Regions from separate parts of the Pseudoalteromonas sp. MMG012 genome, predicted to be linked through region 2. Evidence: predicted binding sites of a transcription regulator. Region 2 holds the regulator's gene; the other holds the start of a gene.
The links. Region 2 encodes NrdR, which represses ribonucleotide reductase genes. Its sites were predicted from a motif close to AAACACNANATNTNGTGTTT; they were not measured.
Positions count from the first base shown of each region.

Region 1: a site for NrdR is predicted at 2,376-2,395, ahead of nrdA (class 1a ribonucleoside-diphosphate reductase subunit alpha). Genes of this name have one in related genera too.

Region 1 is NZ_JAGJEF010000003.1:6,201-21,736, reverse strand. Features, by position in the region: gene nrdA (class 1a ribonucleoside-diphosphate reductase subunit alpha) at 20-2,305, opposite strand; gene J8L97_RS01685 (HAD family hydrolase) at 2,667-3,314, opposite strand; gene ubiG (bifunctional 2-polyprenyl-6-hydroxyphenol methylase/3-demethylubiquinol 3-O-methyltransferase UbiG) at 3,311-4,021, opposite strand; gene gyrA (DNA gyrase subunit A) at 4,213-6,903, shown strand; gene serC (3-phosphoserine/phosphohydroxythreonine transaminase) at 6,972-8,054, shown strand; gene aroA (3-phosphoshikimate 1-carboxyvinyltransferase) at 8,054-9,334, shown strand; gene cmk ((d)CMP kinase) at 9,493-10,206, shown strand; gene rpsA (30S ribosomal protein S1) at 10,300-11,967, shown strand; gene ihfB (integration host factor subunit beta) at 12,028-12,318, shown strand; gene J8L97_RS01645 (lipopolysaccharide assembly protein LapA domain-containing protein) at 12,346-12,609, shown strand; gene J8L97_RS01640 (lipopolysaccharide assembly protein LapB) at 12,612-13,748, shown strand; gene pyrF (orotidine-5'-phosphate decarboxylase) at 13,826-14,530, shown strand; gene J8L97_RS01630 (metallophosphoesterase) at 14,671-15,536, opposite strand, start outside.
Region 2 is NZ_JAGJEF010000029.1:3,656-19,191, reverse strand. Features, by position in the region: gene thrC (threonine synthase) at 1-1,072, shown strand, start outside; gene glyA (serine hydroxymethyltransferase) at 1,324-2,580, shown strand; gene nrdR (transcriptional regulator NrdR) at 2,666-3,115, shown strand; gene ribD (bifunctional diaminohydroxyphosphoribosylaminopyrimidine deaminase/5-amino-6-(5-phosphoribosylamino)uracil reductase RibD) at 3,145-4,224, shown strand; gene J8L97_RS11590 (riboflavin synthase) at 4,235-4,891, shown strand; gene ribBA (bifunctional 3,4-dihydroxy-2-butanone-4-phosphate synthase/GTP cyclohydrolase II) at 4,924-6,033, shown strand; gene ribE (6,7-dimethyl-8-ribityllumazine synthase) at 6,186-6,650, shown strand; gene nusB (transcription antitermination factor NusB) at 6,662-7,072, shown strand; gene thiL (thiamine-phosphate kinase) at 7,116-8,078, shown strand; gene J8L97_RS11565 (phosphatidylglycerophosphatase A) at 8,087-8,566, shown strand; gene J8L97_RS11560 (ligand-binding sensor domain-containing diguanylate cyclase) at 8,582-11,689, shown strand; gene J8L97_RS11555 (DUF962 domain-containing protein) at 11,708-12,013, opposite strand; gene dxs (1-deoxy-D-xylulose-5-phosphate synthase) at 12,061-13,923, opposite strand; gene ispA ((2E,6E)-farnesyl diphosphate synthase) at 14,029-14,916, opposite strand; gene J8L97_RS11540 (exodeoxyribonuclease VII small subunit) at 14,920-15,162, opposite strand; gene pomA (flagellar motor protein PomA) at 15,464-15,536, shown strand, end outside.

The DNA of each region.
Region 1 (15,536 bases), on a different contig from region 2:
CGAAAAGGCCCGCTAAAGCTTAAATTTTACACGCGCCGCCTTCACAGCCATCATCTTCAACTTCTGGTTTCATTTCATCATGAGCATCAGAAGCGCCATCACGGGTATTATGATAATAAAGCGTTTTTACCCCTAATTTGTATGCAGTAAGCAAATCTTTCAGCAGTAGTTTCATTGGAACTTTACCACCTTCAAATTTATTCGGGTCGTAGTTGGTGTTAGCAGAAATAGTTTGGTCAACAAATTTTTGCATAATACCAACGAGTGCAAGGTAGCCATCGTTAGACGGAATGTCCCAAAGCAACTCATAGTTGTCTTTCAAGCGTTCATACTCTGGAACGACCTGCTTTAAAATGCCATCTTTACTTGCTTTGACACTGATATGACCTCGAGGTGGTTCAATACCATTGGTCGCATTTGATATTTGCGACGATGTTTCAGATGGCATTAAGGCTGATAGCGTTGAGTTACGCATACCATGTTCTTTAATGCTGGCACGTAGCGCGTCCCAATCAAGCTTTAATGCTTCATCACATACTTTGTCTAGATCACGCTTATAGGTGTCTATGGGCATAATGCCTTGAGAGTACGTGGTTTCATTAAATAATGGACATGCGCCGCGTTCTTTCGCCAAAGTATTTGATGCTTTCATTAAATAATATTGAATTGCTTCAAATGTTTGGTGTGTCAGGCCATTAGCACTGCCATCTGAATATTTTACACCGTTTTTAGCAAGGTAGTAAGCGTAGTTGATAACACCTATACCGAGTGTTCTTCTACCCATTGTCGCTGTATGCGCAGCCGGCACAGGGTAATCTTGGAAATCCAGTAAGTTGTCGAGTGCACGTACGGCCAAATCAGCAAGCTCATCAAGCTCGTCTAATGATTCGAGGGCGCCTAAGTTAAATGCCGACAGTGTACACAATGCAATTTCGCCTTCCGCATCATTTACATTGTTTAGTGGCTTTGTCGGTAATGCTATTTCTAGGCACAAATTAGACTGGCGAATAGGAGCAACTTTCGAATCGAACGGGCTATGCGTATTACAATGATCAACATTTTGTAGATAAATTCTGCCCGTGCTTGCGCGCTCTTGTGCAAACATAGAGAATAATTCGATGGCCTTTATACGTTTCTTACGAATAGATTCATCTTGCTCGTACTGCACATATAGTGATTCGAACTTGTCTTGATCTTCAAAAAATGCGTCGTATAAGCCCGGTACGTCTGAAGGACTAAATAGCGTGATGTAATCATCTTTAATCAAGCGGGCATACATAGTTTTGTTAAACTGTACGCCGTAGTCTAAATGGCGAACTCGGTTTTCTTCAACACCGCGGTTATTCTTTAGAACCAGTAAATTTTCTACTTCTAAATGCCAAAGTGGGTAGAACAATGTGGCAGCACCACCGCGTACACCACCTTGTGAGCAGCTTTTAACAGCAGTTTGGAAGTGCTTATAAAATGGAATACATCCAGTATGGTATGCCTCACCGTTGCGAATAGGGCTACCTAGAGCACGAATTCTACCTGCATTTATACCAATACCTGCACGTTGGCTCACGTACTTAACAATCGCGGACGAAGTCGCATTGATAGAATCTAAGCTATCACCACACTCAATGAGTACGCATGAACTAAACTGACGTGTTGGTGTACGTACACCTGCCATAATGGGGGTTGGTAATGATATCTTGAACAATGAAATTGCATCGTAAAAGCGTTTGATATAATCAATACGCGTTTCTTTTGGGTAATCAGAGAATAAGCTTGCGGCAACTAAGATATATAAGAACTGAGCGCTTTCATAGATTTCTCCGGTTACTCGGTTTTGTACTAAATATTTACCTTCGAGCTGCTTAACCGCGGCATAGCTAAAATTAAGATCTCGAGAATGATCTAAGTAAGCATCAAGCTCGTGTAATTCTGCTTCTGTATAATCAACCAATAAATGTTGATCATAGCGCTTGTCTTCGACCAATTTAGTAATGTGATCATATAAGCGAGGTGGCTCAAATTGACCATACGCTTTTTTCCGAAGGTGGAATATGGCTAGTCTGGCAGCAAGGTATTGATAGTCAGGTGAGTCTTTATCAATTAAATCGGCAGCGGCTTTTATGATTGTTTCATGGATGTCTTCAGTGCGAATGCCATCATAAAACTGAATATGTGACTTAAGTTCAACTTGTGACACAGAAACATTATTTAGACCTTCCGCAGCCCACGTGATAACGCGGTGGATTTTATCTAAATCGAGCGGCTCTTTTCGGCCGTTTCTTTTACTGACAGATAGCTGTTGGTTCATAGTTGTGCCTGTATTCCTTCGGAATGTGTATTTTTATATTGATCGCTGAGACAACAATTGCTTAGCTTTTAACCACTATATATGGTGGGAGTGCCCCTGCGGATCACAAGATAGTGGGGTTATGGCAATTTTGCAATAGAACAACTTGCTCTCAATTGTGGATAACTTAGGGATAATTGCATTGTGTTAGTGTTCATTAACCTTTGAGGTTTTATACACTAAGCCGCCATAAAAAAATCAACTCAATGAAGACTATTTTTTTGTAAATTGAAAAAAAAAACTGACTGATTTTTTTATATGCAGCTAGGTATCAAAATACAGACAAAACACTACATATGGTGCTTTGTCTGATTTTATAATACTAAATGTGCTGAAGTAGTCCCACAGGGTTAGTAAGATTCAGATCCGCGGCCCACGACCGTGCAATTGTCTCACTAGGAACATATCCCCACAGTGCAGCAACAGGACGCATTTTGGCTGCCTTAGCTGCTTGTATGTCTCTTTCTGCGTCCCCAACGTAGTAACATCTTTCTGGGTTAACGTTTAATTGATGCGCTGCATGCAATAATGGCTTGGGGGATGGCTTTGCTTCTGAGAGCGTGTCTCCACACACAACAACACGGATGTTTTTGAGTTCATCTATTTTTTTCAGTAGGGGCAGCGTTAGGAAAGTTGGCTTGTTTGTCATAATTGCGATTTGTATATTTGCATCGTTGAGTGACTGTAGCAAAGTACTAATACCTTCAAAGCAATGACTATATACCGCTAAATTATTTGCGTAATAATCTAAAACATGTTGGCGCAGCTGTTCAACATCATAGTCCGTCAGCTTGTCACCGAACCCAACTTCTAGTAGCGCTTTAACGCCGTTAGAGATAGCTGGGCTATATGCTGCTTTACTGACTTCAGGTAAGCCATGCAACTTTAAAGTATGATTGAGTGCAGCACCTAAATCGTCACAAGTATTGAGTAATGTTCCATCTAAATCAAAAATGACAGCTTCTATCATGCTAGTTTCTCAAAGTGGAGGATGTAATTAACACTTACATCGTCAGTTAACGTAAATGTTTTTGAGAGTGGGTTATAGTTAATTCCTGCACTGGCTCTTACTTTTAAGCCACACTGTTCAGCCCATTTAATCAGTGTGGAAGGGCGAATGAACTTATCATGGTCATGGGTGCCTTCTGGCACCATTTTCAATACTTTCTCTGCTCCAACAATGGCTAATAGGTACGCTTTGGTGGTTTTATTGAGGGTTGAGAAAAAAGCATGCGCGCCGGGTTTAGCCAGTGCTGCAACAGCTTTAATGATAGAAGCAGGATCTGGGACATGTTCTAACATTTCCATACAGGTAACGACATCGAACTGCTCGGGGTTTTGTTGTGCGAATGTTTCAGCAGGTATTTTTTGATAATTAACTTTAACACCCGCTTCTAAGCTATGCAGTTTAGCTACGTTTAATGGCTCTTGCCCCATATCAATGCCAGTGGCATTTGCACCAAGTTTGGCCATACTTTCAGTGAGTATGCCGCCGCCACAGCCTACATCGAGTACAGTTTTCTCAAATAAACCTTGGCTTCGGTGATTGATAAAGTCTAGCCGTAATGGGTTTATGTCATGTAATGGTTTGAATTCGCCTTCTGTATCCCACCATTGCTGAGCAATGTCTTCAAATTTTGCTATTTCTTGTGGATCTACATTTTGATGTTCGGTCATAAAAAACTTCCTCGTTAATCTGAGCGCATTATAAGCAGGGTCAGATTAAAATCACTAAAATCTTGCGCCTGTAAATTATAAAAAAGTGTGTTAGCATAGCTATTCAGAAATTAATAATAACTCAATCTCTTTGTCATAAGTCTGACTAGTTTGACATAAAAGAGATAGACACTGAAGGAAAGTGGAATCGAATGACTGATCTCGCCAATGAAATCCTGCCAGTCAATATTGAAGATGAACTCAAAAATTCATACCTAGATTACGCAATGAGTGTAATTGTAGGGCGTGCATTACCTGACGTACGGGATGGGTTAAAGCCCGTTCACCGTCGCGTATTGTTCGCGATGAATGAGTTAAAAAATGACTGGAATAAGCCTTACAAAAAATCGGCTCGTGTAGTCGGTGATGTGATCGGTAAATATCACCCTCATGGTGACAGCGCAGTGTACGACACTATCGTACGTATGGCGCAACCATTTTCTCTGCGTTATATGTTGGTTGACGGCCAAGGTAACTTCGGCTCAGTCGACGGCGATTCAGCTGCTGCGATGCGTTATACCGAAGTACGTATGGCAAAAATATCTCATGAATTGCTGGCTGATTTAGAAAAAGAAACCGTTGATTATGTTCCTAACTACGACGGAACAGAGCAAATTCCAGATGTACTACCAACTAAGGTCCCTAGCTTATTAGTGAATGGGTCTTCTGGTATTGCTGTTGGGATGGCGACCAATATTCCGCCACATAACTTGACTGAAGTTATTAACGGCTGTTTGGCACTCATCCAAAACCCTGATTTGACCATTGAAGAACTGATTGATTATATCCCAGGGCCTGACTTTCCGACCGCTGCAATTATCAACGGTAAAAAAGGAATTGAACAAGCCTACAAGACGGGTCGCGGTAAAATTTATGTGCGAGCTCGTGCAGAAGTCGAAGTTGATGAGAAAACAGGCAAAGAAACAATTATTGTGCATGAGTTACCTTATCAGGTTAACAAAGCACGATTAATCGAAAAAATAGCTGAGCTGGTCAAAGACAAAAAAGTCGAAGGGATCAGCGCACTGCGTGACGAGTCTGATAAAGACGGGATGCGTGTTGTAATTGAAGTGAAACGAGGCGAAGTAGGAGAAGTTATTTTAAATAACTTATATTCGCAAACTCAGTTACAAACAGTATTTGGTATGAACATGGTTGCGTTGGATAATAACCAACCTAAGTGTTTTAACCTAAAAGAAATGCTAGATGCGTTTATCGTTCACAGACGAGAAGTTGTTACGCGTCGCACCGTATTTGATTTACGTAAGGCCAGAGATAGAGCGCATACGCTTGAAGGTCTTGCTATTGCGTTGGCTAATATTGACCCGATCATTGAATTGATCAGAAAGTCTCCAAGCCCTTCTGAAGCGAAGCAAGCTCTAATAGCGCGTCCGTGGGAGTTAGGTTCAGTTAAATCAATGCTTGAAAAAGCAGGCGAAGATAATGTTGCACGCCCAGATTGGTTGGCTGCTGAGTTGGGTATTCGTGATGGCCAATATTATTTGTCAGAGCAACAGGCTCAAGCCATCTTAGATTTACGTTTACATAAACTGACTGGCTTAGAACACGAAAAAATCCTAGCTGAATATCAAGAACTGTTAGATGTCATTGCTGAACTACTATTTATTTTGTCTTCTCCTGAGCGTTTAATGGAAGTTATTCGTGATGAGTTAGTTCAAATTAAAGAAACCTACGGGGATGAGCGTCGTACAGAGATCAGTGCAGCAGCACACGATATTAGTTTAGAAGATCTTATCAATGAAGAAGATGTTGTGGTTACGCTGTCTCATGAAGGTTATGTGAAATATCAGCCGTTGTCAGATTATGAAGCCCAGCGCCGTGGAGGCAAAGGTAAAGCCGCGACTAAGATGAAAGATGAAGATTTCATAGAGCGTTTATTGGTTGCCAATACGCACGATACAATTCTATGTTTCTCGACATCAGGTCGTATGTACTGGCTTAAAGTGTATCAACTGCCACTGGCATCACGTACAGCACGCGGCAAACCAATTGTTAACCTATTGCCATTAGAAGCAGACGAGCGTATTACCACCATTCTCCCAGTACGCGAGTATGAGGAAGATAAATACGTATTGATGGCGACAGCAAATGGTACGGTTAAGAAAACACCATTAACAGCTTATAGTCGACAACGCGCAAGTGGCATCATTGCAATTAACTTAAATGAAGGCGATAACCTAATCGGAGCAAATATCACTGATGGCAGTAATGACATCATGTTATTTACTGATCATGGTAAAGTTGTTCGATTTAACGAAAAATTACGTGATTCTGAAACTGGTGAAGTGAAAGTTGACCCAGAAACCGGTGAAGAAATGCTGGCATTGCGTCCGATGGGTCGCACAGCGACTGGTGTTCGTGGTATAAAAATGCCGGACGGTGTTAAAGTTGTATCACTGATAGTACCTAAAAATGATGGCGCTGTATTAACAGTTACTGAAAATGGTTATGGTAAACGTACACCATTGGATGAGTATCCAGCGAAGAGTCGTGCAACACAAGGTGTTGTATCGATTAAAGTCAGTGATAGAAATGGCAGTGTTGTTGGTGCAGTACAAGTAGAAGACAACAATGAAATAATGTTAATCTCTAATCGAGGCACGTTGGTTCGTACTCGTGTCAGTGAGGTGTCTACTGTTGGTCGAAATACGCAAGGGGTTATTTTGATCCGAACAATTGAAGATGAGCAAGTAGTTGGTCTACAGCGCATTGAAGAAATTGAAGTTGATGACTTACCAGAAGGTGAGGCTGACGATGTGAATACAGAGAACACCGAAACGATTGAAAGCACGCAAGTGAACGATGATTCACCGAGTGAATAAAGCAAACTAAAAAGCGGCCGTGGCCGCTTTTTTTATCTGTAATTATTGTTGTTTAGGAATGAGGAAAAATGACGGTATATAACTTTTGTGCAGGGCCAGCAATGTTGCCCCCTGAAGTAATGAAAAAAGCACAAGCAGAATTTTTAAATTGGCAAGGCTTAGGTGTATCGGTGATGGAAGTCAGTCACCGTGCAAAACCATTTCTAGCCATGGTTGAAGAGTGTGAAGCTTCTTTACGACGCTTAATGAATATTTCAGATGACTTTGAAGTATTGTTTATGCACGGCGGTGGTCGGGGGCAATTTGCCGCGGTCCCTCTGAATTTGCACCAAGGTGACGCGCCTGGTGTGTATATTGAAAATGGTATTTGGTCTAACGGTGCAACAAAAGAAGGTGCAAAGTTCACGCAAGTTGAATCGTTAAATATTCGCACCGATAATAATGGACAGTTCGATATACAACCTGTTACCCAATGGAACTTACCAGAACAGGCCTCTTTTATTCATTACTGTCCGAATGAAACAATCGATGGAATTGAAATATTTGACGTCCCGAAGCATAACAATGCGCCAATAGTCGCTGACATGTCGTCGATGATTTTGTCTCGTGAAATTAATGTTGATGACTTTGATTTGATTTATGCCGGTGCGCAAAAGAATATCGGTCCATCAGGTTTATGTATCGTTATTGTGCGCAAAACGCTTTTAGAAAGAGATGGGCTGCCTCGCCCAGCGATATTGGATTATGCAATTGAAGCCAAGCAAGGCAGTATGTATAACACCCCGCCGACGTTTGCATGGTACTTAGCTGCTGAAGTATTTAAGTATTTAGAGGCCAATGGTGGAGTGCCAAAAATGCAGGCACATAATCAAGAAAAAGCCGCGTTATTATACGATTATATTGATACGTCAGAATTTTATAGTAACAAGGTAGCTAAGCACTGCCGCTCGTTAATGAATGTACCATTTTGGTTAAGAGATGATAGCTTAAATGCCTTGTTCTTGTCAGAAGCCGAGAAAGTAGGGTTAGTGGCACTTGAAGGGCATAGGCTTGTTGGTGGTATGAGGGCAAGTATTTATAACGCAATGCCAGTGGATGGGATCAAAGCGTTGATTGCTTTTATGAAGAAGTTTGCAAAGGAGCATAATTAATGGAACAGTTAACATTAAAACCGATATCTAAAGTATCTGGCTCAATCACTTTGCCTGGTTCTAAAAGCCTATCAAACCGGATATTGTTATTAGCTGCACTTGCGGAAGGGACAACTGAGGTACATAACTTACTAGATAGCGATGATATTCGCCATATGCTAGGTGCATTGGCGCAAATGGGGGTCTCGGTCACTTTAAACGCAGACAAAACAGTAGCGACTGTACATGGCTGTGCTGGGCAATTAAAAACGCCTGAGGAAGTATTATTTCTCGGTAACGCGGGAACAGCGTATCGTCCTTTAACAGCAGTGTTAGCGGCAACACCTGGGCGATTTGAACTTATTGGTGAGCCTCGAATGGAAGAGCGACCAATTGGCCATTTGGTTGACGCGATGACAACCTTAGGTGCAAATATTCAATATTTGAAAAGCACTGATTACCCACCATTATTAATTGAAGGTAAAAAAATTACGGGTGGACAAGTCGACATCGATGGCAGTATTTCAAGCCAATTTTTGACAGCATTATTAATGGCTGCACCATTATTTACCGGCGATACCCACATTCGTATTAAAGGTGAGTTAGTATCTAAACCTTATATTGATATAACAATTGGTGTAATGGCTCAATTTGGTGTCGAGGTTGTTAATGACAACTACCAATCATTTACAGTTAAGGGCTTGCAGCAATATAAATCACCCGATCGCATTATGGTTGAAGGAGATGCTTCTTCAGCGTCCTATTTTATTGCTGCTGCAGCGATATCTGGCGGTGAAATAGAGATCAATGGTGTTGGTAAACAAAGCGTACAAGGAGATATCGGTTTTGCGAACGTTATGGAGCAGGTGGGCGCTAACGTTGAATGGTTTGATGAAAAGCTTATCGTGCGCAAAGGGAAGTTAACAGGCGTTGATATTGATGCTAACGCAATTCCTGATGCGGCAATGACCTTAGCGACCGTCGCATTGTTTGCCAAAGGGCCAACGGCTATTCGTAACATATATAATTGGCGAGTAAAAGAAACAGATCGCTTAGCGGCGATGGCAACGGAATTACGTAAGGTGGGTGCACAGGTGACTGAGGGGCATGATTTCATTGAAATAACCCCTCCAACAACGATAAAGTTGACTGATATAGACACATACAATGATCATAGAATTGCTATGTGTTTTGCGATGGTTGCTGTTGGTGGTCATGAAATCATTATTAACGATCCTGGCTGTACGGCAAAAACATTTCCGACATTTTTTAATGTGTTAGAGTCAATTTCAACATATTAATTCAACCTGTATAAATAATAGAGCCGGCATATTATGGCTCTATTATTTATTGATTTAGTACCTATTTAACAAAAAGTTACAGGTAAGTAAGGATATATTCATTAAACTTGCGTATAATGCACGCGGTAAATTTCAGGTGAGCATTTCAGGAGGTTTAAATGCAGGCATCTATGCCAGTTATCACCGTAGACGGCCCAAGTGGATCAGGCAAAGGAACAGTTTGTCGCTTGTTAGCTGAAAAACTAAATTGGGAAGTACTAGATAGTGGAGCAATTTATCGAGTTCTTTCTTTGGCGGCGTTACACCATCAGATAGCGCTAGACAACGAAGAAGCACTAGTACCATTAGCTGCCAATTTAGATGTACAATTTTTGATTGACCCTGTTTCTAAAAATGGCAGGGTCATTTTGGAAGGAGAAGATGTTACCACTACGATTCGTAATGAAGATGTAGGGGCTGCGGCTTCGAAAGTAGCAGCGCTTCCTCGAGTACGAGAGGCATTGTTACGCAGGCAACGTGCATTTAGAACTGAAGCAGGGTTGATTGCAGATGGTCGAGATATGGGAACGGTTATTTTTCCAGATGCTCAAATTAAACTATATTTAACTGCCAGTGCAGAAGAACGAGCTCACCGCCGATTCTTAGAGTTGAATGGGCGGGGACTAGATGTTACACTAAGTGGTCTGCTAGAGGACATAAAGGCTCGCGATGAACGCGATATGAATCGCAAAGTTGCGCCTTTGGTTCCAGCATCAGACGCGATTACAATTGATACCAGTGAGCTTAATGCAGAACAGGTGTTTGCAGTTGTAATGAAAGTTCTAGAGGAGTCGGTACTTGCCGGTAAACTAGAAAAGTCGCGTTTAACCTAATTTATCAATGCATTGGCAGGAAGCTGATGTTTATTTAACTACCCCATGCAGCATGGTTGCTAATTGGAATATACTTTATGAGACGTATTTAGTATGTCAGAAAATTTTGCGCAGTTATTTGAAGAAAGCCTAAAGGGTTTTGAAGCAGAGCAAGGCTCTATTGTTAAAGGTACTGTTATTTCAATCGAGAACAACATTGTTCTTGTTGATGCTGGTTTAAAATCAGAAAGTGCTATCCCTGCGGAGCAATTCAAAAATGCTGCTGGTGAACTTGAAGTTGCTGTTGGCGACGAAGTAGATGTAGCGCTAGACGCAATCGAAGACGGTTTCGGTGAGACTATCCTTTCTCGTGAGAAAGCGAAGCGTCACGAAGCTTGGATCCGTCTTGAAAAAGCATGTGAAGAGCAAGAAACAGTTATCGGTATGATCAACGGTAAAGTTAAAGGCGGTTTCACTGTTGAAGTTGACACGATTCGTGCGTTCCTACCTGGTTCACTTGTTGATGTTCGTCCTGTACGTGACACAGCACACCTTGAAGGTAAAGAGCTTGAGTTTAAAGTAATCAAGCTTGATCAAAAGCGCAACAACGTAGTTGTTTCACGTCGTGCAGTTATCGAATCAGAGAACTCACAAGAGCGTGAAGAGCTTCTTGCAAACCTTGTAGAAGGTCAAGAAGTTAAAGGTATCGTTAAGAACCTTACTGACTACGGTGCGTTCGTTGACCTTGGTGGTGTAGATGGTCTACTACACATCACTGATATGGCGTGGAAGCGTGTTAAGCACCCTTCAGAAATCGTTAATGTTGGCGACGAAATCGCAGTTAAAGTACTTAAGTTCGACAAAGAGAAGACTCGTGTTTCTCTAGGTCTTAAGCAGCTTGGCGAAGATCCATGGGCAGCTATCGCTGGCCGTTACCCAGAAGGTGCTAAGCTTTCTGGTCGTGTAACTAACCTTACTGACTACGGTTGTTTCGTTGAAATCGAAGAAGGTGTTGAAGGTCTAGTACACGTATCTGAAATGGATTGGACTAATAAGAACATCCACCCTTCAAAAGTTGTTAGCCTTGGCGACAGCGTTGAAGTAATGGTTCTTGAAATCGACGAAGAACGTCGTCGTATCTCTCTAGGTCTTAAGCAATGTATTGCTAACCCTTGGCAAGAATTTGCTCGTCTTCAAAACAAAGGCGATCAAGTTACTGGTAAGATCAAGTCAATCACTGACTTTGGTATCTTCATCGGTCTTGACGGTGGTATTGACGGTCTTGTTCACCTTTCTGACATCTCTTGGAACACTCCAGGTGAAGAAGCGGTACGTGAGTACAAGAAAGGCGACGAAATCACTGCAATCGTATTGCAAGTTGACCCAGAGCGCGAACGTATCTCTCTTGGCGTTAAGCAAATCGAAGCTGACCCATTCAATAACTACCTAGACGTAAACAAAAAAGGTGCTATTGTTAAAGGTAAAGTGACTGAAGTTGACGCTAAAGGCGCAACTGTTGAGCTTATCGAAGGTGTTGAAGGTTACATCCGTGTAGCTGACATCGCTCAAGAGCGTATCGAAGATGCAACGACAGTTGTTTCTGCTGGTGACGAGATTGAAGCTAAATTTGTTGGTGTTGATCGTAAGAACCGTACTATCAGCCTTTCAGTTAAAGCTATGTTCGAAGCTGAAGAGAAAGAAGTTCTTGAGAAGTTGAAGAAAGAAGAGCCTGCGTTCGAAAACGCAATGGCAGCAGCTTTCAAAAACGCTCAAAAAGACTAATAATTAAGTCTTATCAGGAAGGGCGCTTTAGCCCTTCCTTTTTATATTAAAGGAAACACTATGACAAAGTCAGAATTGATAGAACAACTTGCCGAGCAACACGCACATGTTCCTGTGAAAGATGTGGAAAATGCTGTGAAAGAAATTCTTGAACAAATGGCAGGTTCATTATCATGCTCCGATCGTATTGAAATTCGTGGTTTTGGTAGTTTCTCGTTACACTTCCGTTCTCCACGCACAGGCCGTAACCCTAAAACAGGTGATACAGTTGAGCTAGACGGCAAATATGTACCACATTTTAAACCTGGTAAAGAGTTACGTGATCGTGTAAATGCCAGTATAATTGATTAAAATTGCGATACATTGATGGAGTAGCACTTGGTTAAGGTAGTACAAAAAGGATTCGTTTTAGCACTCATATTATTAGCGTTTGTAATAGGTACACAAAACCCCGAAGTGGTTAACGTTAATTATTTAATTGCGACTAGCCAATTACCTTTAGCGACTTTAATGAGTGTTTGTTTTTTCATTGGTGTGCTTATTGGATGTATGGTGAGCGTAAAGGTTTTTTCCCAGTTGAAATGGCAAAATTATCGGCTAAAAAAAAGTAACCGCCAATTGTCACCTGACACTGAACGCTGACCATGATTGAGCTGTTGTTCTTACTGCTCCCAGTCGCAGCCGCATATGGTTATGTTATGGGAAAGAATAGTGCTAAAAATCAAGCCCATGAACAAAACCGTCAAATTACATCACAATATAGTAAAGGCCTTAAATTCCTTCTTGATAGAGAGGAAGATCAAGGCTTAGAACATTTGATACGACTCCTCGAAGTTTCCGCTGATTCTGTAGAACACTACCTTACGCTTGCTACGCTTTTCAGAAAAAGAGGGGAACTTGATCGCGCAATTAAAATACATGAGTTACTGCTGAATCAACCAAATTTGAGTCATGTTGACATTGACTCTTGTCGATTAGAATTAGCAAAAGACTATATTTTGGCCGGGCTTCTAGATAGCGCCGAAGAACACCTTATTGTTCTGGTTAAAAACTCAAATAAAGATGCTCTAGAACCAATTATCAATTTATATTCCCAAATGCGAGAGTGGCATAAGGGCGTTAGTATGTATGAGGCATATAGTGAACTATTTACTAAGCCACAACATTGTGCTGCAGTCGCAAACTTTTATTGTGAAGCTGCGCTAGCGGACAAAACCCCCAAACTCATGGAAAAAACAACGGCTTTAGCGCATAAAACAATTCGGCCATTATATGAGCTAGGCAAAGATGCATTTGAACAGCAAGATTACGTTAAGGCCATATATTATTGGCGAAAGCTGATATGCAGCTTTACTTACACAGCCCCTATTTATATCGCGCAGCTTGAGCAGAGTTATGCTGAGCTGAATTTAATGAATCAATTTAATGAATTGATTATTGAGTTACTGCCAAAAGGCGGTGTGTTGATACGGATTAAGCATTGCCAAGCTTTATTAACAGATGGGCAGCAGCAGCAAGCTATTGAGTTTTTAACCGACAGTTTAAAACGTGAACCATCTATTCGAGGGTTTAGCTTTTTGTTGCAGTTACTTGGTAATAGTAATACACGAATTCAAACAGTTCTGGCAGAAATAGATAAATTGGTACAATCGTATATTGCGACTAAGCCAGAGTATCAATGTCGGCACTGTGGTTTTACAAGTCATACGCTTTATTGGATTTGTCCGTCGTGCAAACATTGGGAATCAATTGCACCGAGTAAAGGATTAGACGGTTACTAATATGTGTTTACACTAACATAAACACACCTTTTAATAATAATGCTATTTCTGAAATTTAGGTCACACTTAGGAATATTATGTCCCAAATAGATTCAAAAAAAGTGCTTATCGCACTAGATTACGATAACGAGCAAGCGGCATTAAATTTTGTTAAACAGCTTTCCCCTAGTGAGTGTCGGCTTAAGGTAGGAAAAGAAATGTTCACCTACTTTGGCCCCCAATTTGTTAAACAACTCGTTGATTTAGGGTTTGACGTATTTCTAGATCTGAAATTTCATGATATTCCCAATACTGTTGCAAAAGCCGTTGCTGCAGCCGCTGAATTAGGTGTGTGGATGGTTAACGTTCATGCCAGTGGTGGACTTGAAATGATGCAAAAAGCCAAGCAGGCACTGGAAAAGTATGGTGAAAAAGCTCCACTGCTGATTGCTGTGACGGTTTTAACAAGCATGGACCAAGCGCAGTTACTGCGTTTAAGCATTGAAAAAACACCACAAGATCAGGTTGTTTACTTAGCTAAACTTGCTCAAGAAGCAGGGTTAGATGGGGTTGTGTGCTCGGCGCAAGAAGCAAAAACGCTTAAGGTGTCACTGGGCGGTGGGTTTAAGCTGATCACACCAGGTATTAGGCCTTTAGGCAGCGATGCTGGGGATCAAAAACGCATTATGACCCCGCAAAAGGCCATTGCCGCAGGCAGTGATTATTTGGTTATTGGTCGTCCAATAACACAGGCAGATGATCCGGTTAAAACATTAGCAGAGATCAATGCGTCAATAGCTTAACGATTTAGATAAATCGTTAAGTATTAAAAGCAGCCATAGGCCGCTTTTTTTATGTAATTTTTTCGCTAAGTCATGTAGTTAAGTTACTATGACAGATAGAAACAAAGCGCTATAAACTCATGCGCTTAAATTCAGAGGGGTTACTCAACCAAAAGCTCAACATCGCCATTATATTTTCCGCGAAAGAGCGCGTTATTTTTGAATAATAACAGTTCACCTTGTTTGCCATGTTTTATGCTGCTATCGATGGCAATGACTTTATTATCGGCAATTGCTTTAACTTTTGTTTGTGAGGTGTGGCCAACAACAATGTGCTCTACTTGATAATAGTTAAGTAATGTCGTCAGTTCTTTGTCAGTTATGTTGTTGAAATACCCTCTGTACCAAATTGGTCCATTTCGACCAAATAACCGTTTGGCAAATTGAGGCCGCTCTTTATTAACCAGGTATTGAGAAAATACAGCGTTAATTTTAGCGATAGAAACCTTGTCATGTGCAAAACTAGCAGGCAAACCACCATGCATGAATAATGCGTTATTTAGCTTCAAGATAACATTTTTGCTGCGGAGCCATTGCCCTAACACCGTGTTACTTGCATACAGTAAGTCGATGTCTCGGCCTAATAGCTGCTCAGTTTTTACATACTTCTCATGTAAGTACCTATCATCATTGTTTAACACCATCACTTCATGGTTACCCAATAACAAATGCAGTTGCCCATTTGCCTTTTTCGCTTGAGTTTCTAAATCGTACAAAAACCAAAGGATATCTGTCACATCCGGTCCTCGGTCAAATATATCACCGGTAATAATTAAGTGGCCTGCGCCAAACGCCCATTGGTTTTTACTATCAATGATGTTGTGATTGACAAGTAGGGTTTTCAATACTGAAAATTGCCCGTGTACATCACTGAGTGCCGCATACTTTTTGATATTACTAAAAATCGCAGGCTGTTTTGAAGAAGGGGTTTGTAGCTGCGTGTCTAATGTCATTCCACATTGGTTGA
Region 2 (15,536 bases):
AGACATGGTTCAGCGGGCTTTTAACTTTCCGGTGAAGTTAGAGAAAGTAGATGATAAAAACTATTGCTTGGAACTCTTTCATGGACCAACGCTTGCGTTTAAAGACTTTGGTGGGCGTTTTATGGCTGAATGTGTGGGGTTATTCAATCAAGGTGAACGCGTCACTATTTTAACCGCAACTAGCGGAGATACGGGCGCGGCTGTTGCTCACGCATTTTATAAAAAAGCCAATGTTGATGTGGTAATTTTGTATCCTGAAGGCAAAATATCACTGGCTCAGCAAAAACTATTCACCACTTTAGGTGAAAATATACATTGTTATGCGGTTGATGGTAGTTTTGATGATTGTCAGGCACTAGTAAAACAAGCTTTTTTGGATGAAGAGCTAAAAAGTAAATTAGGACTTAACTCTGCAAATTCAATTAATATAAGCCGTTTAGTGGCGCAAGTTTGTTATTATTTTGAAGCCTTAGCGCAATTACCGAAATCAGAGCGTGATAATGTGCATGTATCGGTGCCAAGTGGTAATTTTGGCAATGTGTGTGCTGCGATGATAGGTTCTGTCATTGGTTTGCCTATTGCTAAGCTATCAGCAACAACAAATCAAAATGACACTGTTCCACGATTTGTTCACTCTGGTGATTGGGCACCAAAAGCAACAATGGAATCATTATCAAACGCAATGGATGTGAGTAAACCTAATAATTGGCCAAGAGTGCAAAGCATGTTGGACTCTGAGCAGTTTAGTAAACATGATTTTTATTCACGTAGCGTGTCTGAGCAAGTGACAGAGAAAGTGATGCGAGAAATTGCCCATAAAGGGTATATCGCTGAGCCACATACAGCTATTGCGTTCGAAGGGCTACGCCATGATAAAGGTGAAAGTAGCATAGGTATATTTTTAGCTACGGCGCATCCCGCTAAATTTAAAGAGTCAGTTGAAAATGTGTTAGGTCAAGAAATTGCGATGCCTCACGTTTTACAAGACGCGTTAGATAAAAGCTGTTTAGCGCAACCGTTGGGTGCAGATTATCAACAATTAAAAGCGGCGATGTTTGAAAAACTGTTATAGAGATTAAAATCGATATATCGTGATGATAGGTATTTAAGAGTCGACTTGCTCGGCTCTTATATTAATAACTTTAATTCACTGGTTTTTATTTATTAAGATTATAAATGTTTAAATAAAAAAATATCATTGCATAAACACTGTGAAATAAATTCAATCCCTGTTTAAATATGCTCACGCCTACAGCATAGGCAATACACGCATTAGAGCGTACAATACGGCTTTTATACCTTTACGTGCCCCTAGGAGACCCCATGTTAGAACGTAACATGAACATTGCAGACTTTGATCCAGAATTATTTAACGCGATTGAGCTTGAAACAACTCGTCAAGAAGAACACATTGAACTTATCGCGTCTGAAAACTACTGTAGCCCACGCGTTCTTGAAGCGCAGGGTTCACAGTTAACAAATAAATACGCAGAAGGTTACCCAGGTAAGCGTTACTACGGTGGTTGTGAGCATGTCGATGTTGTTGAGCAGCTAGCGATTGATCGTGCTAATGCACTCTTTGGCTCAACTTACGCCAATGTTCAGCCGCATGCAGGTTCTCAAGCAAATGCAGCAGTATTTTTAGCGTTGTTAGACGCTGGTGATACTGTACTTGGTATGAGCTTAGCCCATGGTGGCCATTTGACTCATGGTTCTCATGTGAGCTTTTCTGGTAAATTGTATAATGCAGTGCAATACGGACTTAATGAAGCAACGGGTGAGATAGATTATGAGCAAGTAGAAGCGTTAGCGCTTGAGCATAAACCTAAAATGATCATCGGTGGGTTCTCTGCTTATTCTGGCATTGTTGACTGGGCTAAATTCCGAGAAATTGCAGATAAAGTTGGTGCATATTTATTTGTTGATATGGCGCACGTTGCAGGTTTAATTGCTGCTGGTGTATATCCAAGCCCTGTGCCTCACGCACATGTTGTCACTACGACAACACATAAAACACTCGCTGGTCCGCGTGGTGGTTTGATCATTTCGGCATGTGATGATGAAGCGATTTATAAAAAACTGAACAGTGCAGTATTCCCTGGTGGCCAAGGTGGCCCTCTATGTCATGTTATTGCGGCTAAAGCTGTTGCGTTTAAAGAAGCACTTCAACCTGAATTTAAAGCATATCAAACGCAAGTTGTTAAAAATGCTCAAACGATGGTGTCGGTTTTACAAGAACGTGGCTATAAGGTTGTCTCTGGAAAAACTGAAAACCATTTGTTTTTACTAGACCTTATTGATAAAGATATCACGGGTAAAGATGCAGATGCTGCATTGGGTCGTGCCAATATTACGGTTAATAAGAATTCAGTACCAAATGATCCTCGTTCACCATTTGTGACATCGGGTTTGCGTATAGGCTCTCCTGCGATTACGCGTCGCGGTTTTAAAGAGGCTGAGTCTCGTGAACTGGCTGGTTGGATTTGTGATGTACTAGACAATATTAATGATGAGTCAGTACAAGCGGATGTAAAAGAAAAAGTGAAAGCTATCTGTGCTAAATTACCCGTTTACGCATAATTTAGCGCACACAATTAGAGATTTTTGATATCATTAAGGCCGCTATTTAGCGGCCTTTTTTGTATCCAGTTATAAGTGAACAACTATGCATTGCCCATTTTGTACCGCCAAAGACACAAAAGTAATTGACTCGCGCCTTGTGAGCTCTGGTCATCAAGTGCGTCGTCGTCGCGAATGTATTGAATGTCATGAGCGTTTTACCACCTTCGAAGGTGCCGAACTTGTGATGCCAAGAGTGATAAAGCAAGATGGTTCAAGGGAGCCGTTTAATGAAGATAAGCTCATTAATGGGTTACATCGAGCTCTGGAAAAAAGACCTGTCAGTACCGAGCAAGTAGATGAAGTGATTCATGAGATTAAATCTACTATTCGGGCCACAGGTGAACGTGAGATCCCAAGTCATATGATTGGTGAATGCATAATGCAAGCCTTAAAAAAGCTAGATAAAGTAGCTTATGTGCGCTTTGCGTCGGTATATCGCTCTTTTGAGGATGTACGAGAATTTGGTGAAGAAATAGCACGGTTAGGGGATTAGCGGTGTTTAGTGAACAAGATAAGTCATATATGACGCGTGCAATTGAGTTAGCACAGCAAGGTCAATATACCACCACACCAAACCCAAATGTGGGATGTGTCATTGTAAAAAATGGTCGTATTGTTGGTGAAGGCTTTCACCAACAGGCTGGAGAAAGCCATGCTGAAGTTCATGCTCTTCGAGAAGCTGGCACTCAAGCGAGAGGTGCTACGGTTTACGTTACATTAGAACCTTGTAGCCACTTTGGGAAAACACCACCGTGCGCAAAAGGCTTGATTGATGCAGGTGTGAACAAAGTGATTGCAGCTATGGTGGATCCAAATCCACAGGTTGCCGGCCGTGGTTTAGCCATGCTAAAACAGGCGGGAGTTGAAACAGCGTTTGGGTTATTAGAGGAACAGGCTCGGGCCTTAAATGATGGCTTTCTTAAGCGAATGGAATTTGGACTCCCATTTGTAAGTTGTAAGCTGGCAGCGTCAGTGGATGGAAAAACCGCGTTGAGTAATGGTCAAAGTAAGTGGATAACTTCTTCAGCTGCGCGAAGAGATGTACAACTATTTAGAGCCCGAAGTTGTGCTGTCCTTACGGGGGCCGACACCGTTTTAGTTGACGATGCAAAAATGAATGTCCGTGAAAGTGAGTGTGATATTTCTCTTCCTGAAGGTAAGCAATTACGTCAGCCTACCAGAGTCATATTTGATTCACAAAATAGACTCTCACCAAACTTACCTTTGTTTAAAATTGATTCCCCCGTTATTATTTTAAGAACCAGTCTTGATAATTCTCATGACTGGCCGCACTTTGTAGAACAAGTGGTTGTCCCTGATAGCAAATTAAAAATTAATTGTCATGCGGCATTGGCTTTGCTTGCTCAACGCGGTATTAATCGAGTATGGCTTGAAGCTGGGGCAACTTTGGCAGGTGTTTTTCATCAACAAACACTAATAGATGAATTTGTTATTTATCTCGCCCCTAAAATAATTGGCCATGATGGACGAGGGTTGTTTAACACACAAACAATAGCATGCATGAATGATATAGCGACACTTAATTTTACGAGTGTTGAACGCATAGATGAAGACGTTCGTTTAATATTAAGACCAAGCTGATAGAGGCATTATGTTTACAGGTATAATTGAAGCAACCGGCACGCTCACTGAGTTGTCAGCCAACCACGGTGACTTAACTGTTCGAGTAAAAAGTGACACGTTACAGATGAATGATGTGAAGCTTGGAGACAGCATCGCAACCAATGGTGTGTGCCTGACTGTTATTGAAAAGTATAGTGATGGTTTTAAAGCTGACCTATCAAATGAGACTTTACATCTGACATTGTTTGCACAGTATAAAGTGGGTCAAAAAGTGAATTTAGAGAAGGCCTTGCAACCGATATCGCGACTTGGAGGGCATTTAGTGTCAGGTCATGTTGATGGTGTAGCCACGATTGAAAGTGTAACGTCAAATGCACGAGCGATAGAGTATTGGTTAGCAGTACCAGGTGACCTAATGAAATATATTCCTTATAAAGGCTCAGTTGCAATTGATGGTATAAGCTTGACAGTCAATGAGATAAAAGAAAACAAATTTAAACTGACAATCGTACCCCATACGGCACAAGAAACCACCATTGTAGACTTTCAAGTTGGCTCAAAGGTTAATTTAGAAGTCGATCAAATTTCTCGTTATTTAGAGCGTTTGATACAAGGGGCGCAAATGCCAGCGAAAGAATCAACTCTCACAACGAATTTGTTAGCCAAAGCGGGCTTTATAAAGTAACCCGATAGCAAATCAAAATAGACAGGTAAATTATGAATTTAAATAGTGCGCAAGAGATCATTGATGATATAAAAGCCGGTAAAATGGTTATTTTAATGGATGATGAAGACCGCGAAAACGAAGGGGATTTAATTGTGGCAGCTGAACACATTTCGGCTGATACAATTAACTTTATGGCCACTCATGGTCGTGGGCTTATTTGTCTAACAATGACTCAAGAGCGTTGTCAGCAATTAGACTTACCATTGATGGTTCGCAATAATGGTGCACAGTTTTCAACTAACTTTACCATGTCTATAGAAGCTGCGAAGGGCGTAACAACAGGCATATCTGCTGCTGACCGAGCGCGGACTGTGCAAGCTGCGGTAGCCAAAGGTGCCGTACCGCAAGATATTGTACAACCAGGCCACATTTTTCCAATTATGGCACAAGCCGGTGGTGTCTTGACTCGGGCAGGTCATACCGAGGCGGGGTGTGACTTAGCGCGCTTGGCTGGTTTGGAGCCTTCATCTGTTATCGTTGAAATATTGAATGCCGACGGCACGATGGCACGTCGTCCACAGCTTGAGGTTTTTGCAAAGGAGCACGGGATAAAAATTGGCACTATTGCTGACCTCATTGAATATAGAAATCTCAATGAAACAACGATAGAAAAAGTCGCTGAATGTAAATTACCAACTGAGTTTGGTGAATTTAACTTAGTAACTTACAAAGATACAATTGATAGTCAGCTGCATTATGTGATGAAGCGCGGTGAAATCAGTACGAGTGAACCTACATTGGTACGAGTACATTTACAAAGTACATTTAATGATGTGTTACTTTCCGACCGAGGTGCAGATCGTAGCTGGAGTTTGCACAGTGCAATGAAGCACATTAGTGAAAATAATGGCGTGCTTGTGATTCTAGGAAAACAAGAAGATCCAACTGACATTGAAGCGATGGTAAAAGCATTTTCCGCAGAAGATGCTGGCGAAAGTGTTAATCATCGTAAGTTTCAAGGTACATCTCGTACTGTTGGTGTTGGGTCGCAGATTTTGGCCGATTTAGGTATTCAAAAAATGCGTTTAATGAGTATGCCTAAAAAGTATCATGCGCTTTCCGGCTTTCATTTAGAAGTCGTAGAATACGTTGAACCATAATAGCTTCTGAGGCGCATATATTTGCGTGATTAAAGGTTGTTTGGGGAAAGCTAAAGTTGTGCTATTATGCGCACCAATTTGGCAATTGCTCATACCAAGCTACTCCTATGTAAGAGGGTAGGTGTGGTATTACACAAGATTAGGATCATCTAATGAATATTATTGAAGGTAACAAGTACGCGCCAGGCAAGAAATTTGCCATTGTCATATCACGTTTCAATGACTTCATCGGAAGCAGTTTACTTGACGGTGCTGTTGATGAGTTAAAACGCACAGGCGGTGTCAGTGATGATGATATTACTGTGGTATATGTTCCGGGTGCTGTAGAATTGCCTCTTGCTGCGAAACGTATTGCAATGAAGAAAGAGTTTGACGCAATAATTGCACTGGGTGTGATTATTCGTGGTGGTACGCCACACTTTGATTTGGTTGCAAATGAATCCAACAAAGGATTAGCAAGTGTTTCATTAGATTATGATATTCCAGTTGCATTTGGTGTTTTGACCACTGAAAGTATCGAGCAAGCTATTGAACGTGCGGGAACTAAGATGGGCAACAAAGGTGGCGAAGCTGCACTTGGTGCGCTAGAAATGGTTAACGTACTCGATAAAATTTAAGAGGATCCTCAGTGAAACCAGCAGCAAGACGTAAAGCGCGCGTATTAGCACTACAAGCCGTGTACTCATGGCAATTAAGTGGCAACCCAATTGGTGACATCGAGCAACAAATGTTGATTGAAAATGATGTTACGAAAGTGGATGTTGAGTATTTTAAAGACTTAGCGCGTGGCGTTGCAGTTAATCAAAAACAGCTTGATGAAATTGTTACTCCTCACTTATCTCGTCCATTTGATGATTTAGATATGGTAGAAAGAGCTGTACTTCGCGTGAGTGCATATGAACTTAAATTCCGCGAAGACGTTCCTTACAAAGTTGCTATCAATGAAGGTATTGAGTTAGCTAAAATATTTGGTGCAGAAGACAGTCATAAGTTTGTCAATGGAGTGCTAGATAAAGCGGTTAAAGATATCCGCAAGTAAGGGCAACAAAAAGGAGAGCCGGCGTTGGCCGGCTTTTTTGTGTATGAAGGAATTTGAATTAATCAATCGCTATTTCACTGGTCGAGGCGTTGCACGACGAGATGTAGATTTAGGGATTGGAGATGATTGTGCACTTGTTAACGTTCCTGAGCATTGTCAGTTAGCAATAACAACAGACACGCTTGTTGAGGGCGTTCACTTTTTTTCAGATATACCACCTCGGGCATTAGGTCACCGAGTTTTGGCTGTTAACCTAAGTGATTTAGCTGCAATGGGGGCAGAGCCAACTTGGGTGTCGTTAGGCTTAACATTACCCAATATTGACCCAAATTGGTTAGATGAGTTTACTGAAGGCATGCATGAGATAGCTGAATATTTTAATGTTCAGATTATCGGCGGAGATACGACTCAAGGGCCACTGACCATCACTATTTGTGCTAAGGGCATTGTACCGAAAGGAAAAGCTTTGACTCGTTCAGGTGCAAAGGTTGGTGATTGGATTTATGTCACAGGTTCTTTGGGTGATGCAGGGTTGGCCATTGAAAGCCGCAAAAATAGCTGGCAATTAGACGATGAGGCGTTTGCCAGTGCATTACAGCGCTTTCATTTTCCATCGCCACGTGTTGCAGCAGGACAAGCTTTACGAGGTATAGCTTCGTCTGCGATAGATATTTCGGATGGGTTAGTTGCCGACTTAACGCATATATTGCGCCAATCAGGTGTTGCAGCTCAAATAAATGCAGATATGGTTCCGATGTCAGACGCGTTACGAAACAGCGTATCAGTAGAGCAATCTTTACAATTAGCGCTGGCATATGGTGATGATTATGAGTTGCTGTTTACTGTTTCTGAAGGAAGTAAGCTTGCTATGGAGGCAAAGCTACGTCAGTACGGTGTTGAGCCGGTATGTATTGGCCAAATCCAAGCAGGAGATGGCAATATCGAATTATTATATGAAAACCACCCTTGGCCTTTTCCAAAGACTGGTTTTGAGCACTTTAGCTAGGAGAAGGTTTGGCTAAGCAGTTTAATTTAAAGCGACCCCACCAGTTTTTTGGTTTAGGGTTTGGCTTAGGGTTATCTCCTGTCGCACCTGGTACTGTTGGTACATTTGCGGCTTTACCCTTTATTTTTATTACTTACAGTTACCCACTGTGGTTGCAGTGTGTGTTTGCGATTGTGATTAGTGTTTTTGGCTTGTGGGCTTGTGGGCAAACGGCGAAAGACGTACAAGTACATGATCATCCAGCTATTGTATGGGATGAAGTCGCAGGGTTCTATATTACAATGTTAGGTGCGGCATTAAGTTGGCAAACTTTACTTGCTGGGTTTCTGTTGTTCCGTTTCTTTGATATTGTAAAACCTGGGCCGATTAAATTATTAGACAAGCGCTTAAAAGGCGGCTGGGGAATAATGGCGGATGATATTTTAGCAGGTGTTTTTTCATTGATTTGTTTACAGGCTTTGCTGAAAACGGGTGTTTTAGCAGGCTAATTTAGGCTGATATTTGTGACTAAGAAAAGAACGTTAGTAACGACTTGTTTGTTTTTTATTTTGGGGGTGGTTTTATTTGCAAACACCGCTTCTGCAGCAATCAATGATTACGTTGTAAAACAATGGAATTTACAAAACGGTTTACCGTCACAATCTATCGCCAGTATTGTGCAAGATAATAATGGGTATATTTGGCTGGGTACGCAGTTTGGCTTAAGTCGTTTTGATGGGCATAAGTTCACTAATTTAACTACCCAGAACAGTGCTTTTTTACAATCGAATGCCATTCATAAGTTGATTATTGATAAGTACGGCATGTTATGGATAGGCACTCGTCGTGGCTTACATCGCTTAAATCCTCAAACATTAGAAGCACAAACCTTTAATATTCAAGGACCGGTTCGTGATTTACTGCAAGATCACGATGGCGGTATCTGGATTGCGTCAAATGGTTTGTATTACGTCTCTGCTGAGAAGTTGTCTGAAAAGAATGTGAAGCGCGAGGCATTAAGTCTGACGCCTAGAAAGATCAATCAAATTGTTGGTTCAGTAACACGCATGGCACTTTCATCTGATGGTATTTGGTTGGTCAACGAGCACCATTTATTGAAGATTAAAGAATCAAGGTCGGTCAGTAACACGGAGTTTCGCTTAGAACTTGCAAGTAAGTTGTCTTTACCTCGACAGTTGGCACAAACCATTATCCATGATTTATCGTGGATAGATGGTCGACTTTACCTCGCATCCGAATTAGGTGCTTACTTCCTTGATATCGATGAAGTGATAAGACGGTACGATGAAATTGGTAATACGGCCGTATACAAGTTTCAAGGTGATGAAGATGGGGGGTTTTGGGTATCTACATCAAATGAGTTGATGTATAGGGAGTCCAATGGTAATTGGCAATCAGTTAAACCGACTCAATCAGATCAAAATATATGGTTTTCAGATATTTTTAAAGATCGTGAAGATAATATTTGGTTGGGTAGCTTAAATGAAGGCTTGTGGTTTGCGCATTCAGGCAAAGTAGAGAGGCACCAAGTTGGACCTTTAAGTAACCAAGGTGTTACTGCAATAACTCAAGCTGAAGATGAGTCTGTTTGGGTTTCTAGTCGATTGGGCATAGGTGTGTTGAGTGATGGAGATACATATCGGCAAGTTTTGTCTATGCAGCAGTTGCAACGGCGCCAAGTTTTTGATTTGGAGTTTCAAGGAAGTCGCCTATATTTAGGTACAGAAAAGGGGGTATTACTTTACGAACAAGGTAAGATATATACTCTGCCATTCATTGAGTTAAGAGATAATCCCGTTTTCTCAATTAGTACATCAAATAAAGGGGGTTTGTGGCTCGGTACTGGTCGTGGACTATATCGATTAGATTACGCAGGCTTAACGCCATTCGCATACAACTCCTTCCTAGGTAGTCAATACATTACATTCGTTTTAGATTTACCGAACTTTGGCTTCATTGGCACAAATAAAGGTGCTTACCAATACAATGAACGTGGTATTGAAAAGCTGGGGGGACATACCTCCCTTGATGTCGCTTATGTTACGAGTATTTTACATCTTGACGGTATCTCTACGCTTATAGGCTCACGAAGCCATGGGTTGTTTTATAAGACTGATGAGGGTCTTTGGCACCAACTAGATGCGTCAAACGGATTGCCTTATGGTTCAATTAATTCTCTTTACTATGATAAACAGTTTGAGCAAATTTGGGTGAGTACAAAAAAGGGCGTGTATAGAATGCCTGCACCGCAATTTAAGAAGAACATCGATAATTTGAGAGTAGAGCAAGTCATTAGCCAATTTGACCGTCAGTTAGATGGTAAAGCGAGTCAATGTTGCTCTGGCTTTGGCCATGATGCAGTTATGGAAACGCAAAGTGCAATTTGGTATCCGAGTTCTCAGGGGATTGTTGAGATACCAAAAGACGTTAAGTTGTTTGGGGCTGATGAATTAAAGCCCAAAATAGAAGCGCTTTATACACAAGAAAGGCGGATTTCGAGTTCTGAACTGATGGCACCTATTTTGTTAGGTAACGGGGAACGCGATATTACGGTTCAATACACCGCGATTGATTTTTATGCACCTAAAAGTATCGAGTTCAGATACCGTTTATCGAGTAAAGAAAAAGGTGAGTGGCGCGATGCTCCAGAAGGTCAAGAAGCCATTTATACCAACTTACCACCTGGGGAGTATATCTTTGAACTCGAGGTTAAGCGTCGAGGGGAGGACTGGTCTAAAGCGAGAGCAAAACATGTCGCGATTTCATTACCGAGACGTTTTGATGAAACTATTTATTTTCGTCTCGTGATCACATGTGGTTTTATTTTCTTGTTTTACCTTATTTTTTGGGTATTTAGAGCACAGGAAAGACGTAAGCAAATGGCATTAGAAAACTTAGTGGCTGATCGTACTACCGAATTAAGAAAAGCCAATGAAAAACTAAACCAAGTTAATACCCAGTTAAAGCTAGTGAGCCATACCGATGAATTAACAGGGTTGCGTAGCCGCCGCTTTTTGTTCGACCAATTGCCGAAAGATGTGGAGCATTATCAGCGAAATGCACAATCGTTACAGCAGCAAAATAAACGATTGGTATTAATGATTTTGAATATTGATAGCTTTAGTAAGATTAATGATACACATGGTCCAATTGGTGGAGATAGTTGCCTTCAGCAATTGGCTACATTGTTAAATATGCGCACACAAGGCTCTGATTATGTCGCGCGTTGGAGTGGTGATGAGTTTTTGTTGTTACTACGAGATTTTAAACGTGACGAAGTGGTAGATTACGTAGGGGACTTATGTAAGGCCGTGGCAGATTTTGAGTTTAATCTACCGAATGGTAAATCGATGAAAATGACGGTGTCTATGGGTTGGTCTTTTTACCCATTACCATTGCTTGGTGGTCAGGTGATTGGTTGGGAGGCATCCGTGAACCTTGCTGATATTGCGTTACACCAAGTAAAACATCGAGGCGGAGATGGCGCTGCAACGATTATTTTCGATGAACAACTAGATGCATTCGAGTTCGAGCAAAGCAGTAATATTGAATCACAATTGCAAACATTACAGGAAAATGGTTTGGCTGAAGTGAAAGTATGGATGCGATGAACAGAACTGCTAATTACGCTACTTTCTGCATAACCATTGATAATACATCACCCAGTCAGCTATGAAGGAATAGAGTGGGTATTTAAATGTAGCAGGTGTGTTTTTCTCAAATATAACATGACCAAACCATGCAAACCCGTAACCTGTAATGGGTATGAAAATAAGAGTGCTTGCAGATTGCATTAAGCATGATGTAATGATGAGTCCGATAACGCATGTACAACCAATATAATGCATCCCTCGGCATGCAGGTTGACGATGTTCACGTAAATAAAACACATAAAAATCAGAGAATGAGTTGAATGAGGGGGTCTTTTTAGTCATCAAGTTAATTCTCTGTTCGATAAAAAAGGAGCTATACGCTCCTTTTTTTACTTAACAAGTGTATTGATGGTATGCAGTATCCCTTGCGCAGACAAGCCCATCTCATCGTGAATTTCATCTTGTGTCCCATGTTTGATAAATTCATCAGGAATACCCAGATGGTTAATTTTTGTTACTACCCCAATACTGGAAAAGAACTCACTGACTGCGCTACCAGCACCACCGCATATTGCGTTATCTTCAATCGTGATAAAGTGATTGTGAGATTGTGATAGCTCAGTTAGTAGTTGCGTATCAAGTGGTTTAATAAAGCGCATATCAATCAAAGTAGCATCATGTTCATCAGCAGCCAGCTGTGCATTTTCAAGTAATGTACCAAAGTTAAGAATAGCCACTTTATTACCATCTCGAATACGCTTTGCTTTACCTAGTTCCAATGCCTGCATTTGCATTTGAATTTCCGCAGTGCCTGCACTGCCTCTAGGATAGCGCACTGCAACAGGTTGGTTACATTGAAACCCTGTATAGAGCATTTTCCGACATTCGTTGGTATCACTGGGTGCCATAATAACCATATTTGGAATACAGCGCATAAAGCTTAGATCGTAGGCACCTTGGTGTGTTTCGCCATCAGCTCCCACAATACCAGCCCTGTCAATAGCAAATAGTACGGGCAGGTTTTGTAATGCGACATCATGAATTAACTGATCGTAAGCTCGCTGTAAAAAGCTAGAATAAATTGCGACAACAGGCTTTAAGCCTTCACATGCAAAACCCGCTGCGAGTGTAACTGCATGCTGTTCAGCAATCGCAACATCAAAGTATTGCTGCGGATACTGTTTTGAAAACTGCACCATGCCTGAGCCTTCTCGCATCGCAGGGGTGATTGCCATCAGCCTCGGATCTTGTTCAGCCATATCACATAACCATTGACCGAATACTTTCGAGAATGTAGCCGCGGCTGGTTTAGATTTAGGCAAGCTATGGATGGTAGGATCAAATTTTGGTACGGCATGATAGCCAATTGGGTCGGCCTCAGCAGGTTCATAACCTTTTCCTTTTTGTGTTTTAATATGAAGTATCTGAGGCCCTTTTAGGTTGCGCATATTACGCAATGTATCGACAAGCATGTTGACATCATGACCATCAATTGGCCCTATGTAATTGAGGCCTAATTCCTCAAAGAACGTGCCTGGTATCACCATCCCCTTTAGGTGTTCTTCTACTTTGCTTGCCAGCTCTTTAACAGGGGGGACGCCAGACAATAATTTTTTACTGCCCTCGCGGATATTCGTATAAAAACTGCCAGAGAGTATTTTCGCAAAGTGATTGGTTAATGCACCGACATTTTCAGAAATAGACATTTCGTTGTCATTTAATATGATCAACATGTCTGATTTTATATCTCCAGCATGATTCATTGCTTCAAATGCCATGCCTGCGGTAATTGCACCATCACCAATTACAGCCACAGTTTTACGACCTTTGCCTTCTTTTTTAGCTGCAATTGACATTCCCAATGCTGCTGAAATAGACGTACTAGAATGACCAACACTGAACGTATCGTATTGGCTTTCTTCCCGGTAAGGAAAAGGGTGCAGACCTTCTTTCTGTCTAATAGTATGAATTTGATCGCGTCGGCCGGTCAAAATTTTATGAGGGTAGGCTTGATGACCAACATCCCAGATCAGTCGGTCTTCAGGTGTATTATAGACATAATGAAGTGCGACAGTGAGTTCCACGGTCCCTAAGCCAGATGCAAAATGGCCACTACTTTGCGAAACTGAGTTAAGCAGATAATCCCTCAACTCATTACTAAAAGAAGGTAATTTATGTTGCGGTAACTGGCGCAGTTGCTCAGGCTCTTCTGCTAAAGCCAATAAAGGGTACTTGCTACTATCAAATATCATTGTATTTATATATGTCCTACTCAAACCTTGCGTAATTATATACAAAGCCAGTGGTTAATTTTATCTATTTATGCAACTTCGTCATTAATACGTCATGAATTGACGTTAATGATCGCGTTCAACTATGTATTTTGCTAATTGTGCGAGCAACTCTGTATCTGCATTAATATGATTGAGCTTTTCTATTGCTTGTGTTGTTAGAGCTTGCGCTTTTTGTTTTGCTCCAGGCATACCAAGTATTGCAGGATAAGTCGACTTATTATTGCCTATATCAGAACCTTGTGGTTTACCGAGCGTATAGGTGTCACCTTCAATATCTAAGATGTCGTCTTGAACTTGAAATGCGAGCCCGATATTCTGTCCATACTGCTGTAATGTTGTAAAGTCAGTCTCATTCATATTTGGAGAACAAAGGGCACCTAATTCAATTGCACAGGTCAACAAAGCCCCAGTTTTTAAGCGGTGAATTTTTTCTAACTCGTCAAGGCTAACAACTTTATCAGTTGCGGCAATGTCTAATGCTTGACCGCCGACCATTCCTTGTAATCCAGCAGCTTTTGATAGTACTTGAATCATGCGTAATTGACGAGATTCAGGTATAGCAAAGCGGTGCTCTGCAATTAACTCAAATGCGAGGCTTTGCAGCGCATCGCCGGCTAAAATAGCTTGTGCCTCATTAAACTGTATATGGCATGTGGGTTTTCCGCGTCGTAAGTCATCGTCATCCATTGCGGGAAGGTCATCGTGAACGAGGGAGTAACTATGAATACATTCAATAGCAGCTGCAATAACATCGAGATCTTCAATACGAGCGCCGAGTATATTACCTGTTGCATACACTAAAAATGGCCTTAAACGCTTACCGCCATTATTGATACTGTAAAATGTTGCGGCCTTGACTGTTTCATCGGTGATTAAATCTTGCTTAAAGTAATTACCGATAAACTGACTAACTCGCTGTTGAGCATTGCTTATTTCTATTTTTAAATTCACAACTTAATCCGTACTGCCTGTGAATGGTATTGTATCGCTTTGCGTGTCACTACCCATAAGGATGGCTACTTTTTGTTCTGCTGTGTGTAACTTCTGATTTGATGCATTAGCCAGTAAAATACCTCTTTCAAATTGTTTCAATGACTGCTCCAAAGTCAGCTCACCTTGTTCCATTGCACTCACAATGCTTTCTAGCTCGTGTATCGCTTCTTCAAAGCTGAGGTTTTCTGGTTTCTTTACAGCCATGGTCACGTCTCTTTATTGGGCTTATTGGATAAAAGAGCTCAATTTTAGGGGCAATAGCGTACTAGGTCAAAGATAAGCGTATTTTTTTACGCTAAACTGTGAGGTAGATACTCATACGCCTTTGTTCGCAATTTTTCGGGTTTTTAATATAATTGGGTTAAGATATTCAGTAGCTTGCCGATAAACAACAAGGCTGGTACTTTCTCTTTATAAGAGGATGTGTCGCATAGGCACCTTATTAGGTTACAGCGCATAGCAGTCAGAATTAGAAAAATAGTAGATAAGACTCTCTGGAGGGGATGTGGATTTAGCAACAGTAATAGGTATATTGGGCGCGATTGGCTTGATTGCCATGTCTATGTTTATGAGTAGTG